One region of the Natranaerobius thermophilus JW/NM-WN-LF genome, then DNA from elsewhere that is predicted to be linked to it. Evidence: riboswitches for the same ligand, from Rfam matches in the RefSeq annotation. Region 1 holds a riboswitch; each other region holds the start of a gene.
The links. A riboswitch is a leader RNA that binds a small molecule or an ion and turns the genes downstream of it on or off. The one in region 1 is predicted to bind cobalamin.

Region 1 (6,198 bases):
GAAGGACCGCGTTCGTCCACTCTTGACTTTCCCAATTACTTTCCCCAACATAATGATTCCATCATTACGGTGGGATCATCAGGTGCAGGTGCCCAGGAAGTCAATATTTCAGCTTCGGGAATTAGTGGTTTTATTTATGGTGAACTGATGTTGTACTCACCTGCACCCGATATAGATGGATCTGCCAGGATTGAGTACATCGAAGGTGGGAATAATTACAGTGATTTTACCAATTGGGCTGGTGAAAGTTATGTAGAAGATAAGATTGCTCTGGTAGAACGGGGAGAAGGTACTTATAGAGAGATGGCCGAAAATGCCGCTCGAGCGGGAGCAAAGGCACTGATTATATATAATAACGATCCAGGAATGTTTTATGGTTCCCTGGTAGAACCAAAAGATTATATACCTACTATATCAATTTCCAGAGGAGATGGCTTGGAAATCAGAAACCAGCTGAATGAGGGTAATGTTTGGGTCAGAATGAGTAATAATTCGCGAATCGCCAACTTTAGCTCTCGGGGACCTTCCAGTGAGTCAACTGTGAAGCCTGATCTTGTAGCTCCTGGTAAAAATGTTATGAGTACCTGGACTCAAGACGATTACTCTTGGTCTGAAGGTACTAGCGTGTCAGCAGCCTTTGTATCCGGGACCGTGGCCTTAATGCGCCAGCACAATCCCGGCTGGTCTCCAGATTGGGTGAAATCAGCATTGATGAACTCTGCCGAACCGTTATCTGATTCTGCAGGTAGAAACTATGATCCTACAACTCAGGGAGCTGGTGAATTGAGGGTGCACAGTGCCTTGAGCTCGCAAACGGTGGTACATCCAGGGAGTTTGAGTTTTGATAAAATTGATTATCCGGGCTATCGATATTACGATAGTGAACAATTGACAATCTATAATAATAGTGGAAGTACAAGGCGATATCGAACCAGGGTTAATTTCCTAAACGGCCATGAGGATTTGGATATTGACCCAAAATCAAATACTTTTTTTGTATCAGGGGGTAGCAAGCGTGAGCTGGATTTGGAACTATCTGCTGCTACAGACAGTCTTCCTGCTGGGGAGTACCAAGGTTATGTGGAAATAGATGACTTGACTTCTGCCAGAACATTTAGCATTCCCTTCCTGGTAGTTATGAAAGAAGGTCAAGACCATAATGTAGGCCTAGAAATTTCACCCTATGCTGTTAGCCAGGAACAGCATGCTAATATCAATGTCAGAATATCTGACGCCCTTGATCGCCTTGATATTGAACTCTATGATGAAGACCAGAATTATATCGAGAGATTACATAGCAGAACGAGTACACTAGGACCGGGACGTCATATATTGAGTTGGCGAGGTCAATTGAGTAGTGGTGAACCTTTGGATGATGGATTTTATTATCTCCAGGCTAATGCTCTTCCCCAGGGAAAAGATCCAACCCATGAGGACAATTGGCTTAAAATATCTCGAAAGACCGCTGTAGATAGAACAGCACCTGAAATTGAATTAGATGAACAAGTTGAAGACCTGTACGGAGAACAAGGGGAGGAGACTATTTTGGTTGATACCTCTCCTTATTCTTTAACAGGGCGGGTTGAGGATCTATCACTGGAAATCAGTCCCCAAGAACTAGAATTGAAAATAGATGGCGAGAAAGTCGATTTAGATAGAGATGGTAAGTTTCAGCATCAGGTTAAACTTGATGAAGGATCTAATATGATTGATTTGAGAGCCGAGGATTGGGCCAAAAACTCGACTGAATTGGAGCTTGAAATTATCTACGATCCCCATGATATTGCGGTAAAGCTTCATGATCAAGAGCTGTCTCTGCCTGTACCACCTATCTTGGATGATGGTAGAATACTTTTACCAGCTACATCTATAGTTCAGGCATTGATGGGTGCAGACATGTTATCCAGCTTGGATGCCGAACAGGACCCGGGCGACGACGAATTTGTTGAAATTTCCCGCCAGGGCCAAATTTTGAAATTGATCAGTGGTGAAGATACTATGTACCTTGCAGACAGTTCAGTGGAAATGGAAAGAACGCCTCGGGTGGTTGACGGACATTTCTTTGTCCCATTGAAAGAAATTGCCATACCTCTGGGGATCCAGCTAGCTTGGGATGAAGACGAGCGGGCAGTCTTAATAGAAGATACTACTACCGAGATTAGATACAGACACCACATGGGAAAAGGCAGTTATTCCGTGTCTGATATAAACGTACCTTGGACTGTAGTTATGAGCAGGGGATATCTTCTAGGCAGGTTTTTACAAGATGCCTATAACCTTAGCAGCAATCCGGCTTTAGAAAGTAAATTTAGAAGTCCCTTTGTTGATCAATATTTAGAAAATATAATTATAGAATAAACAAAAACCCCGTCATATATGACGGGGTTTTTATGTTCAATATTGTAGCTTGAACTAATAGCTTTTGAATCTATTCCTGGGAGCTCCGCAGATAGGACAGTAATCAGGTACACCTTCAGTGGTTGTATAGCCACATTTGCCGCAAACACTTACTTCGTCAATGTCAATGTCGTTTCCATTGCTAACTGAGTCTATAGCTCTCTGGAACAACTCAGAATGGGCTTTTTCTGCTTCTAGGGCCCACTTAAAGCTTCGGATGGCACCTTTTTCATTTTGCATCTCAGCTACTCTCAGATAAGCAGGATACATTTCATGAATTTCAAAATCTTCGCCTTCCTTGGCACCTTCCAGGTTTTCTTTAGTATCTCCTAGGCCGAAACCAGCCATTGAAGCCACTAGAAAATCACCTTTTACATCACCCAGTACTTCAAAATGGTTTCCGGCGTGAACTTCTTCAGCATAGGCAATTCCATAAAACAATCTGGCTACGTTCGGATAGCCTTCATCTTCGGCTTTTCTGCCCCAGACTTTATAGCGTTGATAAGCCTGGCTTTCGCCACCAAAAGCAGATCTTACCTTGTTGGCAGTAATATTGTTCTCCACAGACGATCCCTCCTGAATTAATGTTAGCAATTAAGTTTATTAATAATTAAAACTCATTGCGTTTACTAATATTTTACTATAGTTTACTAGTTATTCGCAATGATAACTCCAATAATACTAGCTTTTTTTTAATTTGGAGCTGTCCTATTTCTATCTGGTTGAATTTCCTTGTTAATACAGCTATTTAGTCGTGTCAATTCATAGGTAAATATTTAATTAGTTATGTTCCATATTTAACCCTGCTAGATCTAACAATTGGGGGGTTACGAAGATTTCAATAACCGCTGCTACAGCTAGTAGAATTACAATTCCGGGAAGTAATTTGATACCATGGTTTATATTTGTTTTTAGAGCAGCCAAACGATTCGCTGATGAAGGTGGGAAAAGTAATTGATAACCAATCTTAAGACCCAAGCCACCTGAAATTAATATTGCGGGAATTTCAAAAATTCCATGGGGTAAGATTCCTAGTATGTAAACGGGTATAGGATTGATACCTTGAAATGACATAAATGATGCTAACACACCTAAAGCTCCACCATTTATTGAAAGTGCAAACAATGTCGGTAGGGATAAAATTATTCCGAAGAGGATCATAATCAGAGACGCCATGAGATTGTTCCAAAATAACATGACTGTTCCTATTAAAGGATCTGCTCCGAAAACCTGCTCACCTATTTGTTCAATTTCAGTAAAATAACCATAAAAGATATTTTCCACTAGCTGGGGATACAATGATGCGATCCCCCCAAAAAATAAAGCACTTCCAAAAAACACAATTGTGGAAGCTTTTACCCACAGGGAATTAAGTTTTAAATATTTGAGATTGTTAGATAAGAAATTTTCCATCATTGGCATCACTCCGTATATATTATTCATCATTAGATTGAATATGATACTGGATATTGTTATAATAATATATACTGGGATAAAAGTAAAGATATCGTCGGCCGGGTGCCCTTTCAGGGATAATAGGGAATCGGGTGCAAGTCCCGAACGGTCCCGCCACTGTAACCGTGAGCTTTGTTTGCAATAAAACCACTCGACAACTAAAAGTTTGTCGGGGAAGGTTAGAACGAAGCAATGACCGGAAGTCAGGAGACCTGCCCGGGCCGGAAGCCAGAAACCTTCGGTAGAAAGGGGATGGTAACTATGGCCGTTCTTTTCTTTGACTAAGGGTATGCTTAGACATTTTCGTTATCTGCATAGTCAAAGGCTGTAGTAAGCCAGTGCCTACTCTTCGGGAGAGGCATTTTTTATTGTTTTAAAATTTTTGTAATGGAGGGGTCAAATTGAAATTTACTAGATTAAGTTTGTACAGTATTTTAATTGTAATTATAATCATGGGTTCTGGGATATTAGCAGCCTGTGGCGATGAGGAACCAACCGATAAACAAGCCCAGGAAACTGCCGAGCAAAAGGATGGTGACAAGAAAGATCAAGAAGGGAAAGAACAAGATCAAGACCTAGCAGTAACGGTAACTGATCATATGGACAGGGAAATTGAATTCGAATCTCATCCGGAAACAGTGGTATCACTAATGCCTAATTTAACGGAAACTCTCTTCGCTTTGGATATGTCAGATCAGATACTGGGTATTACGGATTTTTGTAATTATCCCCAAGAAGTAGAAGATAAAACAAGGGTTGGGGATGCCTTTGATTTAAATGTGGAAAAAATCGTCTCACTAGAGCCAGATCTAGTAGTAATGGGCGGTGGAGAAATGATGGGTGAGATCAACGATAAACTGGATGAAATGGGCATTAAAACCCTGGTTTTTGATCCCCAGGATTTAGATGAAGTAGAAGAAATGTTCTTAACCCTGGGCGAAGTATTCGACAGGGAAGAGGCAGCCGAAAATCTACATGAAGAATTTAAACAGGAAAGAGAACAATTACAGTCTGAAGTATCTGATATAGATGAGACTCAAAGTGCTGTAGTTCTCTTAGAACCGGAATCTTTGTATACCGTGGGAGAAGATGTCTTTCTGTCTGAAGTCATAGAGTTGACAGGTGTAGAAAATATTGCATCGGATATCAGCGGTTACGATGAAATTAGTCAGGAAGTTCTACTAGACCAGGATCCTGATGTGATTATTACTACTTATCACGACATCGAGGAATTGAAAGCCATGGGAGCTTTATCAGAATTAACGGCTGTTAAGGAAGGTCGAGTTTATCAGGGACATGACGATAAGCTAAGCAGACCTGGTCCCAGGGTGATTGATGGCGCTCGGGAAGTATTTGAAGAAATTTATTAATTACATTTTTGCGAGACTAAAAAGGAAGGCGGGTGTGGTATGAGGAATAAAAAAAAGATTGCCTTTTTTACAATATTAATACTGGCTTTAATATTCACTTTTGGTACAGTTACAGCCATTGGAGTAGCTGAGATTTCTTATAGAGATACTTATAGGATCATAGCCTCTCGCCTTCCATTTTTATCAAATGTGATTGATGCTAACTGGGCCCAGGGTCATGAAGCTATTATCATGAATTTACGCCTACCCAGGACCCTGTTAAGTATAATGGTAGGAGCTGCCCTGTCTATGGCAGGTACGACTTATCAGGGATTACTTCGCAATCCCCTGGCAGATCCTTTTACAATTGGAGTTTCTAGTGGGGCTGCAGTAGGAGCCAGTCTCTATTTATTAATACAGGAACAGGAATTGTTGGCAGGATTATTTCGAACATTACCGGAATTGATTGGTTTGCCTGGCTTTAGTTTTGCTGGTGGGATTTTGGCCTTGGCTATAGTTTATTCTTTGGCTCGAGTTGGTGGACGAGTTCCTCCGGTAACTTTGTTGCTGGCCGGAGTTGTAGTTAGCTCATTCCTGTCAGCTGTAATTTCTTTTATCATGATCATTTCAGGTGAAAGCATGCAAGGAATCTTTTTTTGGATTTCAGGAGGTTTTAACCTGGCCGGATGGCAGCATGTGACGATTTTATTTCCTTATTTACTGGCAGGGGGAATAGTTATCTATTTTTTTGCCAGGGATTTGAATATTATTTTACTGGGAGAAGAATCTGCTACTTATTTGGGAATTCCTGTTGAGCAGGTTAAAAAAATTTTGCTGGTGACAGCTTCTTTATTGACGGCTGCCTGTGTGTCAGTTAGTGGCATGATAGGTTTTGTTGGCTTGATTGTACCCCATGCAGCCAGGTTGATTCTCGGGCCAGATCATAGGCTCTTACTTCCGGGGGCATTGCTTTTAGGCGGGATAGTCTTAGCATGGA
Region 2 (6,198 bases), 290 kb from region 1:
TGGCGGTAGTGGGAAAAATTACGAAATCGGTAATTTGGAATATGATGTAGGTGGTGGAATTTTGGTTAAAGACGGCTCCACTCTCCTACTAGAGAATAATATTATTACAGGAAACATTGATGGCGGAATTTTTGCTGGTCCTCAATCACAGCTGGATATCAAGAATAACTCTATTAGTAACAACAGTACCGAAAGACTAGGTGGGGCAGGAATTTACGCTAAAGACAATACAAAACTTACTATTACTGATAGTACTATTACTGATAACAGTACCTACTCTAGTGGTGGAGGAGTCTTTGCCAGGGATGAAGTAGAGCTTAGTCTTATAAATAATACTATTACCAAGAATTATTCAGGTGGTGATGGTGGTGGAGTTTATAGTAGTTCCAATCATGATGTTGAGTTAAGAAACAATGACATTTCACGTAATGAAGGTTATTTTGGAGCTGGCATCGCCTCTTACAGTGATCGGCAACTCACTTTAGTAAATAATGATATCAATCAGAATGAATCGCTCGATATAGGTGGTGGCATTTTAATTGATGGTTCAGAAGCCATGATAGACAGTAACACTATCAATGAGAATGAAGCCGAATGTTCTGGAGGTGCAATCCGTGCTGATAGGGCCATGGTAACTATTGATGGAAACGAAATCATTGGAAACTATGCCAGAACTGGTGGGGGAATTTCTATCGTAAACAGATCTACAGGTGGAGGAGTAACTGAAAATGAAATTAGGGAAAATGATAGTGTCGGGGTTCATGTACACAATATAAAAGGACTTAATATTGAAGGCAACGATATTATAGGTCAAAAAAGAACAGGAATATATGCCTTAAATGAATCCGACTTGAAAATTGAAGATAATGTTATTAGTAATAATAAGACGGGCTTAGTTCTTTTTCACAAAACATTTAGTGAAATCACAGATAATATTATCAAAGATCATGAAAAAACAGGTATTTTACTTGATAGAGAATCTGAAGCGGATATTCTAAGTAATGAAATTATCGATAATCAAGATAGTGGAATTCTTTATAGTCCCGATTCTAAAGCCAATACGGAAGATAACTCTTTTAGTGGAAATGTCCCTGAAGATGTTGGCGAATTCGTTGAATAAAGATCTACAAAGATCAACATTGCAAGCATATATTACTTATGATAAAATTTTCTTTAACTGAGTTAAAAACAAAATACGAGTAATAGCTAGGTGCCTTTGTAACCAATTGGTAACTAAATTGCAATCAAAGGCTTAAAAGAGAAGTTCGGTGAAAGTCCGACGCGGTCCCGCCACTGTAAGGGGGAGGCTATTTTCACTCTGCCACTGGAACTGTAATGGAGCTTCGACATTTCCATGAGTTCTGGGAAGGCGAAAATAGCTGAAGAACCTAAGCCAGGAGAACTGCCTAGCTTCGCTCACCTTTGAACTACGGTTGATGGGGAGGTGAAGCCTGGAAGCTAATAATTTTGCCTATTATTTTTTAGATCATTATTTATCTAAATAGGTATAAACTGACTGGCTAATACTAACCTCCTTTCACGCAAAGGAGGTTTTTTTATGTTTTACCTGACACAAATTTAACTTAAAGAATTCAAGTCCCAATTAAGAAAAAATAAAATTTGAGGAGGCGTTGATTTTGAAAAAAGAACTGTCTTACATAATTACTATTTTATTAATTTCTTTGATGATGGCCCTAGGCATTACAGGCTGCCAAGGTCAACAAGAGGATCAAGTAAGCCAGGAAAAAGCGAGCGAAAATCAGGAGCAACAAGAAAAGGAGCAACAAGAAAAGGACCAAAAAGAACAACAGGAACAAGAAAAACAACAAGAACAAATAACAATAGTGGATTCTGAAGGTAGATCTGTTGAAGTACCATCACCTCCAGAAAAAGTGGTAGTAGCTAATTCCAATATCAATGAATTACTCTACATTTTAGAATCAGAAGACAAAACCGTCGGTGTGGCAGACTCTATAACATTTCCACCTGAAGCCCAAGAGTATCCCGAAGTCGGAAGCGTCTTTTCACCAAATGCGGAAAAAATCCTTGAACTAGATCCTGACATAGTATTTGGCTTTGGCCAATACATGGATCAAGATATCAAAAAACAGATTGAACTTGCTGACATACCCGTAGTGTTTCTAGATGGATACAAAATTGAAACTTTGACACAAGATATTAGAACTATGGGTTTGATTATGGACCGAGAATCTCAAGCAGAAGAATATATAGACTTTATTGAAGGTCATATGCAACTGATTACAGATCGAATTGACGAGATCGAAGATGAAGACAAGGTATCTGTTTATTCGGAAACCCAGGCAGAATACAGTGCTTATGCCAGTGGTTCCGGTGCTCATCAGGCATTATTGAAAGCCGGAGGGGTAAATTTGGCAGGCAATGAACCTGGTTCATCTGTCACTATTAGCGATGAATGGATTTTGGAGCAAGACCCTGATGTAATTGTCAAAAACTTATCAGATCGAAACGTAGCCATTGGATATGAAGAGGATAGCCATGATGAGATTACTGAAGAACTTGCCGCCATGGTGGACAGGCCCGGCTGGGATGAGCTGACTGCTGTAAATGAAGATAGGGTAGTTGGTATTTCTACTGATTTGTACACATCCCCCCGAAGTGTAGTCGGTTTAAGTTATTTGGCCAAGTGGTTTTACCCAGAACAATTTAACGATGTTGAACCAAAAGAGATTCATAGGGAATTACTAGAAGAATATTACGGTTTAGAATATCAAGGGGTGTGGGTATATCCCCATGAGTAGAAATATTCAGCAACAAGAGATCCAAAACCCTGAACAGGCCTACATATCTTCAACAAACAAAAAGATCTTGGTAATTTTGTGTTTAATCACTGTTTTATTTATTGTATCTCTATTAGCCCTTTCATACGGAGCTTCTTCCGTTGGCCCGGTAGATGCTTTTAATATTTTAACTTCACCAATCAGAAGTACAGATGCAGTAGCTGAAGTTTCAAATACAGAAAAAATCATAGTATTACAGCTGCGTTTACCTCGGGTCCTTTTGGCAGTGATGGCGGGATTTTCTTTGGCAGGAGCAGGCGTAGTGATGCAGGGGATTTTAAGAAATCCACTGGTAAGTCCTTATACCTTGGGGCTTTCCAGTGGAGCTGCTTTTGGCGCTGCCTTAGCCATAGTACTGCAGGTTGGAATTTTTGGAAGCGGGTTATCCAGTTATCATGAATTATTTATACCTGCTAATGCCTTTGTCTTCGCTATGTTGACCATGTTTTTTATTTATATCATTTCTAGTATGAAAGGGGCTACTTCCGAAACCTTGATTTTGGCAGGTGTAGCCATAGGTTATTTCTTTTCAGCCCTGGTTTCAGCTTTAAAATATATCAGTGATTCCGATGAATTACCGGAACTGGTTTACTGGTTAATGGGAAGTATTATTGGAGCTAACTGGACTAATATTATAATTATCTTTATCCCAATGGTGATTTCAATAGTGATTTTATTACGTTATTCCTGGGATTTAAATGTTTTAGGTGGAGGAGAAGAAGTAGCCAAAAGTTTAGGTGTTGATGTCAAAAGGATGAAGATAATTTGTCTGATATTTTCATCTTTGATTGCTGCTGTAGCTGTAGCTTTTACCGGTATTATTGGTTTTGTGGGTCTGGTAGGTCCTCACATCAGCAGGATAATAGTAGGAGCTGATTATCGATTTTTACTGCCAACTTCTTGTTTCATGGGAGCTTTGTTACTTTTATCAGCCGATACCCTGGCGAGAACTATGATTGCTCCGTCAGAAATACCTGTGGGAATAGTTACTTCATTACTTGGGGTTCCCTTCTTTTTATATCTACTATTAAAAAAGAGAAAGGTTTGGTGGCAGTGAAACTATCGGCAGAAGGAATCACATTTTCGTATGGAAGCAGAAGCGTTTTGGATGATGTAACCTTTCAGGTCCCAGAAGGACAAGTTACTAGCATAATAGGCCCAAACGGCTCAGGAAAAACAACCTTAATTAAATGTATCAATAAAGTACTACCCCCTAAAAAAGGTTCTGTCATGGTGGATGGACAGGAATTACTTAAGATGAACAGAAAAAATATGGCCAAAATACTGGGTTATGTGCCTCAAATTACCAAAGAAGCTTTCCCACTAACTGTATTCGAAACTGTACTCATGGGAAGGAAACCCCATATGGGTTGGAAGGTTAGCTCAAAAGACTTGAACACTGTAAGCCAGGTAATTTCACAGCTGGGACTCACATCCCTTTCTGAAAGATATTTAGATGAACTCAGTGGTGGACAAAAACAAAAAGTCCTACTTGCCAGGGCCCTTGCTCAGGAACCTGGTATTTTCTTATTAGATGAACCCACTAGTGACCTGGATATAAAAAATCAATTGGAAGTTTTACAATTGGTGAATAAAATCGCAAAGGAAAATACAAGTACAATTGTTATGGCAATCCATGATCTACACATGGCTGCCAGGTTTTCTGACAAGGTAATTTTATTAAAAGAGGGGGAAATCTATGCTACTGGCACTCCCACGGAAGTTTTAACTGAAGAAAATTTAGCTGTTACCTATGAAGTGAAAACAAGCATAATAAACACAAACAGTGGGATATACGTATTGCCAGTGGAACCTATTAACGGCGGATAGAAGTATTAGAACTAAAAATAAGACTAAAGGCCCAAGGAATAGTATCTTTGTATCACTAAAATATATTAAATATGAAATAGTCGGGTTGTCAGTGAATGAGTTGTCCAGGAAATGAGAAAGCTTAAACTATAATAAGAATTAGACAATAAGCTGCTCCTTTTTTGGGAGCAGTTTTTTACTTTTTACAATTTATATACGATATAAAGGAGCAGAAAGTCCACTGCTTTAGCTGTGGGAGTATGTCAAAAATAATTTTACAAGGAGGTGTTAGTTTGGCGAACTATTATGAAATTTTAGGAGTTAGTCGAGACGCAGATAAAGACCAGATTGAAAAGGCTTATAGGCAGCTTGCCAAGGAATACCATCCTGACAAGCACAAGGACAACCCCCTGGCTCACTTAGCAGAAGATAAGATGAAACAGTTCAATCAAGCTTATGAAGTATTGAGCGATCCAAATAAACGGCAAAAATACGATGAGAGGATAAAAAATCAGCAAGGACAAGGATCCTCAGGGACCGGAAAACAGCAGGCTTCAGGTAGTAGCAACTTTAGCGACGGGAATGCAGGAAGCAATTCAGGAGCTAAAGGAAGTCAACAAAGTCAAGGAAGTCAAAGAGGGCAAAAGGGTAATTTTGTCGCTTGCAATGAACACCCTGACAGACCTGCCGTGTCTGGTTGCGGCTTCTGTAATATCCCCCTTTGCCAGGAATGTTATCATAGGTTTAATATAGTTTCTTGCCCTGACTGTTTGCTTGAATATAATCGAGGTTATTTAAATGAACTGAAAAAACCCTTGATTTCAACAGGGATAGCAGCAGTTATTGGATTTATTTTGGGATTATCTTCAAATTTTGGGATGGCGATATTAGGCATGTTATATGCTATTGGACTTTATTGGGGATGGCACTGGGTTAAAGAAGGGATTTTTTATGGAGCTCTTAGTGGATTTGCATTTGGCCCCATAGGGATATTTACTTCTTTGGTTATGTTACTTATGTTTGGCTGGATCCCTGGTGTGATCAGAGCTTTGACCCACATAATACCGGCAGCTTACAAGTTATATACAGAGGCTCCAAAAGTCAAAGAAGCCGAGGAATATATTATGAGCATTAAAAACGAAAGCACCAACACAGGCCAAGCTGCGGACTAAATTCATATTTTTGATAGTTTCGATTGAGGATTTTTAGTTGAATATAGTTGAATACATTAAGTGTAAGGCATTTTCTAAAGCGACTGGCCCTGATTAAACGGCTGGTCGCCTTTTTATTAAATTAAAGAATAACTCTATTTAATCCTATTAATTTAGTCTCTAATTAGTATACCAATTGCACTTAGGGCAGCCCAGTACAGTTTCGAACTTTTTCTGTCTTTCTATCAAGCCACTACCACACTCTACACATTGGACGGTATCTAGGATGATTTTTCTACCATTTACTTTACTCAATCGATCTATTAATTTCTCTCTATCCCAAAGTTCTAACGCATCATGAATAGACCAGAAGTCAAGCTCTTTAGTAGTAGCTACAATGGCTTTACTGATATGATTAT
Region 3 (6,198 bases), 130 kb from region 1:
TTTAACTTGTTATACATTTCTTAACACAACCAAATTATAAGCTAAGAAACGATTTTTGTATTTGCACAAATTTCAGGTTTTTTGACTTTTCTTTAAGCTTGTATAATAGAGTCAAGCCTTTAAAAAATTAGAGGATAAACCCTTAAATGATTCAAACACTTTTGGGACAACCTCTTCCTTTATCATTTTATATACTTGTTCCTATAATCAAGAGGTGACACCCCTTCATATTTTTTAAAAATGCGGCTGAAATAATGTTGACTTTGGTAACCAATTTTTAATACTATTTCATACATTTTTATTCCTGGTAGATCTTCTTTTAACAGTTCCTTTGCTTTTTTTATTCGAACTCTAGTAAGGTATTCTTTAAATGAATATCCCAGCTCTTCTTTCATAAGTGTACTTAGGTAGCTTTTATTAATATTAAAATTTTTTGCTATTTTTTCCAAAGATAAATCGGATTTGTAATAATTGTCATGTATATGTTCCATGACCTTTTGTACTAAAAGTGAATAGTTTTTATTTTCATAGTAATTTTTGTTAATTTCTAAATCTGGATATTGAATGCGTAGGGCTTTATCAATATTTTCTAATGTTTTAAAGAAGTCTGTTTTCGGAACAGGTTTCAATAAGTAATCAAATACCTGTAACTTGATTGCTTCATGAGCATATTCAAAATAATCATACCCTGTTACCATGACTAAGATAGCTTTTGGGTTTTTAGATTTAATTAATTTAGCCAATTCTAACCCATTAGATTCAGCAATTCTAATATCTAAAAAGAAGAAGTGAGGATCTTTATTATCTGTAAGTTCCAGGGTTTCTTGACTATTAGCTGCCGATCCTACAAATTTAAAAGGATATCCATATTCTTGGATCCATCTTCCAAACCCTCGACGGATTTTAGGCTCATCATCAACTACAACTGCTTTCCACATATTAATCCTCTCCTTTCACTAAAGGAAATCTAATAGTAACTTTTGTCCAACCATTTTCTACATCTATATTTAAACCATAGCTAGTACCATATGCTAACTGAATTCGCATATTAGTACTATATAGTCCAAAACCTATATTTTCACCTGGCTTTTCATTTGTTTTCAAGGCATGATTTATCCTTTTTAATTCATCAAAAGATAGTCTAGACCCATTATTTTTAATAATTGTTACTAACTCATTGTTTTCTCTTATAAGTTCGAGGATAATTTCACATGTAGAATAATCTTGATTTTTGAAACCATGGAGAATAGCGTTTTCTACTATTGGTTGTAAAATAAGTTTTAAAATCTTGTTATCTGTTAAATTTTCATCGTACTTCACCTGATAATTTAGCATATCTTCATATCTAGCTTTTTGTAGGCGTAGGTAACTTTCTATATGATCTAATTCTTTTTCGATAGTAATATATTCATCACCTGAATTAAGACCAATTCGATAGAATGTACCTAACTCTTCTAAAAGTTCAACTGCTTCTTGTGAATTATCTTCTAAGATAGACCATCTGATAGTATCTAAGGTATTATATAGAAAATGTGGTTTTATCTGGGACTGAAGTACCTTTAGCTCATTTTTGCGTTTTTGGTGATGCTCTTTATCTAAAAGATTAATAAGAGTTTTTATTTTTTGGATCATATTATTAAAACCAGCACCTAATTGTCCAATTTCATCTTTGTTATTATAGTTAAAGGTCACATCTAGATCACCTTGCTCTGCTTTTTTCATCAACTGTTGTAGATGTATAATAGGATTGGCAATTGATGAAGACAAAGCAAGAGAAATGATTATTAAAACAGCTATAATAATCCCACCAAAAACTATTATTGTTAAAATTAATTGATCAGTATCTTTGGTCATTTCAGACTTAGAAAAATCTATTCCCAGGGACCAGCCGTCTGTATTTGGAATAGGCGAATGAATCACTACCCTTTTTTCATCATCTGGTGTTTTAATAGTTTGGATACCTTCTTCACCTCTTAACATCTCTTTCCCCACTTCTTATCATCATCCTTAGATATTAATGTTTCTGTTTCTGATAAAATTCTTAGTTCACAAATCCGTTGCTCTAGCCATTCCCCTATCTGTTCTGACCTAGCTGTAACAACCTGCTGATTCAGATCTTTTGTCAGTGGTATATTAGTGCTAGCTATTTGGTTTTTAATTACAAATACTAATAATAAGACAATAATAGTTGTAAATGATCCAAAGTATAATAATATTTTACTTCGTAGAGATCTCATATTAACTCCCCTATCCATGAGTTTTCTACTTAAATTATAACTGAAGTCGACATAAAATGACAATCTAGGTCACAACTCAATTTCGGACAGGCATCTTATATAGTTGTATTATAAAACATTCAATGTGAGAGAATTATGTGGCTTTGGCTACATCTTAGCGAGTTAACAATAGAACTGTAAGCATATTACAAGATTAGGAAGGAATATTTAAAGCATTAATAGAAATTAAATTACATGAAATAAATTCCAAAATTTACCCAACAATAAATTAACAAAATTTTTAGTGTACACATAAGCAAAAAATTTAATATTAGAAAATTAGGTCCTTATTAATTTACAGATGATGATTACAGATAATCAGAAACACTTCGCCTCTGCAAACTAGTGGAGAGAATATCAATAAATTAATAAGGTTAAATTGGAAGTTCGGTGAAAATCCGGCGCGGTCCCGCCACTGTAATGGGGAGATTATTTTCTTATAATGCCACTGGAGAATCAAACTCTGGGAAGGCAAAAATAATCTATGAACCTAAGCCAGGACACATGCCTAATTTAGTTTACCTTTGAACTACGATAGATAGGGAGGTGAACTGTGCATATTTTGAATTGATATTCTAAATCAAATATCTGATATTTACAGTTAACTTCCTCCTTTGTGAGGAAGTTTTTATTTTTAGTTGACATAACTTTTTTGTTCTTAAAAGTCACGAAATCGGAAGAAGGGGGTTAATTTTATGCGTTATGTTTTAAATTGTAAAATGGAGAAAAAAAATCCCTAGAAATATACACCTTGGGGCAATTTGAAATGAAGACAAATGAAGAAGCTTTTTCAGACAAACATAAAAGGTCTAATAAAGTCTGGGAATTGTTTAAGTTTTTGTTAATTAATAGGAATAAGAGACTCCATCCCAACAACATCGTAGAAGAATTGTGGCCAGATCAGGAGTATATCGATCCAAAAGATGCAGTTAAATCACTTGTATATAGATTACGAAGATTATTAAAACAACATAAAAGCTTAAAGGATCATGTCTTCATAGACTCCTCACAAGGGTGCTACCTTTTTTATTTATCAGAAGATTCTTGGGTAGATATTGATGAATTTGAGAGTTTATCATTTAAAGCTAAAGAAAATAACCACAAGGAAAGGGAAACAGCTATGTTTTATTATCACAATGCAATTTCCCTTTATAGAGGTACTTTTTTATCTGAATATCCCTGTAAAAGTTGGGTCTTTCCAATTCGCCAATATTATCGAAGGTTATACACAAATAATTTAATTGATCTTGTTGAATTATTAAAAGAAACAGAAGAATATCGAGCAATTCAAAATCTATGCGAGAAAGCTTTTATTATTGATTTGTTAATAGAAACAGAAAAAATCCATGTACACTACATGGAGGCCCTGGTAGCCGAAGGACAAGTCGCTGATGCCTTGTCACATTTTGATTTTATTAAAACAGTACTTGAAAAGGAATTAGGTATTGGTCCTTCGGACTATATGACGGAATACTATAAGTCATTAAAAAGATAATCGATAATAAATAATTCAGTGTCACCTGATTGTCACCAGTATAACACCAAAATAACACATCTAAATGATAAATTACAGTTACAGTAATAAAAAAATGAATACCGAAATATAACAGGTGCCTGTAAAAAGGCTTAAAAGGGAAACCGGTGAAAATCCGGTACGATCCCGTCACTGTGAGCACGAGTCGACCCCATTATTCCACTGGCGAAACGCTGGGAAGGAGGGGAAGATGATGACTGTAAGTCAGGAGACCTACCTGTTATATTAGCTGCATTCCCTTCGGGTGAAAGGGCTGGGCTGCGCATAAAATGTCGCGGTAGTATTCACCACGGCGTTTTTTTATGGACTATTCCGGCTCTAGGTTATGAAGGCCGGATATTTTTTTGTCAAAAATCCTAGTCCGGTAGTTAACAGGCCCTGTCACCATTAACAAAGATTCACTTATTAATTATTAAGAAAAATTATAGTCAGGAGGTGACGGCCATAGTAAATCAAAAACCTTAAAAAGTGAGGGAAACATCTTTGTGCAGTGCTAAGAGTTCTTTTTCAAACCAAAATCAGAAAAACATAAACAACTATCATCCCTGGGAACCAAGGACAAAATTGGTAGCAGGAGTCATATTTGTTTTCGGAACTATCAGTTTAGACAATATTTCGTTGTTATCAGCTGCCTTACTATTTTCAGTAGTCTTTGCCCTTTGTTCAGGTCTCAATCTAAGGCTACTCATAAAAAAACTATCTATTTTAATTCCATTTTTGGCTTTAATGAATATACCCTTGATTTTTGGAGCTGGATTCCCACTATCAATGGATCGAGTAGAATTTGCAGCTTTGATTTCTTTAAGGGCCCTTACTTCTATGACTTTTACACTGTTTGTTTTTATCAATCAACCAATTGAGGAAATGCTTGAAGCCATGGAACACCTTAAAGTTCCTTCTGTGATAACAACAGTAATTTATTTGGCATATCGATATGGATTTTTATTTATCAAAGAAATTCAAATCAATATGACTGCATTAAAGGCACGTCTTTTTACAACTCGTTTAAATAAATACACTTTAAAAACTTTAGGAGAGTTAGCAGGAGGAATATTTATTAAAGCTATTCATCATTCAGAGATAGTTCATCAGGCTATGGCTGCTAGGGGTTTTCAAGGTAAAATACCTGTTGGCAAACCTGAGCCAATTAAAAAAACGGATATAATTAAAACAATTTTGCCAGTTTTATTCATGATTTTTCTGATCATTATTGAACAGGTGGTGTTTTAATGGCCTTTGCTATCGAAATAAACGATTTAAACTATACCTACCCTGATCAAACCCCTGCATTAACAGGAATTAATCTTAAAATTACAAAACAGAAAAAAACAGCCATTTTAGGTGCTAACGGTAGTGGGAAAACAACACTCATTTATCATATCAACGGTACAATTCAAAGTCAGGATGGAGAGCTGAAAGTTTTAGACAAAACTATTAATAAAGAAAATATCAATAACATACGTCAAGCAGTTGGACTTCTATTTGACAATCCAGATAACCAACTTTTCTCAACTACCGTTTATGGTGATATTGCTTTTGGCCCTCGCAATCTCAATCTAGAACAAAACGAAATAAACAAAAGGGTGGAAATGGCCATAGAAAAAGTTGGTATTGAAAATCTTTCTGAAAGACCGCCATATAGTTTGAGTCTTGGTCAGAAAAAACGAGCAGCCATTGCTGGAATTTTAGCCATGAAACCACAAATTTTGGTCTGTGATGAACCTTTTTCCGGATTAGACCCCAGCATATCCCTTCAATTAAGGGAAATATTAGATGATTTAAAAGAACAAGGGGCTACATTGGTTTACAGCACTCATGATGTTGACCTAACTTATGCATGGGCTGACGAAGTGGTTATTATGAAGGAAGGACAAGTTTTAAAATCAGGGCCAGTAGATATTTTGCGTGAAGAAAGGCTCATGGAAAAGTCTGGCCTACCCCTGCCAATGTTGGCAGAATTATTTAAGCATAGTAAATACAATCCACATACAGTTCAAGAAGCTTCGAGATTAATCACCTAATATCTTTTATGAAGAAACTTATAAAAGATATGGATCTGTTGAGTAGATATGAATGAGTAGATATGAAAAATAACCAATTTAAAGGAGGGTTTTTAATGTTTAAAAAAGGGTTTACTTTAATTTTAGTTTTGTTATTGGGAGTGATGGTTTTTAGTGGCTGTGGTGAAAGCCAACCAACCGAAGAGGAAGCAGGACATTCTGATAACGGTGTGACCTTCGAGATTATTGACCGAAGCATAGATGAAGTCGTAGATTATCACCATGATGACCACTGGCATTCAGGCCTGCCAGAAATTCCTTTAAACGATAATATTTCACTAGGTGCCAACATAATCGACGAAAATGAAGAAGAAATCGAGCTTGATGG

Region 2: linked by a shared signal. The riboswitch ahead of NTHER_RS13215 (ABC transporter substrate-binding protein) and the one ahead of NTHER_RS12010 (ABC transporter substrate-binding protein) in region 1 are both predicted to bind cobalamin.
Region 3: linked by a shared signal. The riboswitch ahead of NTHER_RS12510 (AfsR/SARP family transcriptional regulator) and the one ahead of NTHER_RS12010 (ABC transporter substrate-binding protein) in region 1 are both predicted to bind cobalamin.

What each region holds. Positions count from the first base shown of each region.
Region 1 covers NC_010718.1:2,521,382-2,527,579, reverse strand. The annotation lists gene NTHER_RS16410 (S8 family serine peptidase) at 1-2,358, shown strand, start outside; gene NTHER_RS12020 (rubrerythrin family protein) at 2,413-2,961, opposite strand; gene NTHER_RS12015 (stage II sporulation protein M) at 3,178-3,813, opposite strand; cobalamin riboswitch at 3,897-4,086, shown strand; gene NTHER_RS12010 (ABC transporter substrate-binding protein) at 4,254-5,222, shown strand; gene NTHER_RS12005 (FecCD family ABC transporter permease) at 5,262-6,198, shown strand, end outside.
Region 2 covers NC_010718.1:2,807,705-2,813,902, reverse strand. The annotation lists gene NTHER_RS13220 (right-handed parallel beta-helix repeat-containing protein) at 1-1,120, shown strand, start outside; cobalamin riboswitch at 1,192-1,424, shown strand; gene NTHER_RS13215 (ABC transporter substrate-binding protein) at 1,638-2,780, shown strand; gene NTHER_RS13210 (FecCD family ABC transporter permease) at 2,773-3,876, shown strand; gene NTHER_RS13205 (ABC transporter ATP-binding protein) at 3,867-4,649, shown strand; gene NTHER_RS15445 (DnaJ domain-containing protein) at 4,922-5,800, shown strand; gene NTHER_RS13195 (restriction endonuclease) at 5,960-6,198, opposite strand, start outside.
Region 3 covers NC_010718.1:2,654,109-2,660,306, forward strand. The annotation lists gene NTHER_RS12495 (response regulator transcription factor) at 183-938, opposite strand; gene NTHER_RS12500 (sensor histidine kinase) at 940-1,992, opposite strand; gene NTHER_RS12505 (hypothetical protein) at 1,974-2,237, opposite strand; cobalamin riboswitch at 2,631-2,802, shown strand; gene NTHER_RS12510 (AfsR/SARP family transcriptional regulator) at 3,043-3,771, shown strand; cobalamin riboswitch at 3,868-4,045, shown strand; gene cbiQ (cobalt ECF transporter T component CbiQ) at 4,279-5,040, shown strand; gene NTHER_RS12520 (energy-coupling factor ABC transporter ATP-binding protein) at 5,040-5,831, shown strand; gene NTHER_RS12525 (hypothetical protein) at 5,927-6,198, shown strand, end outside.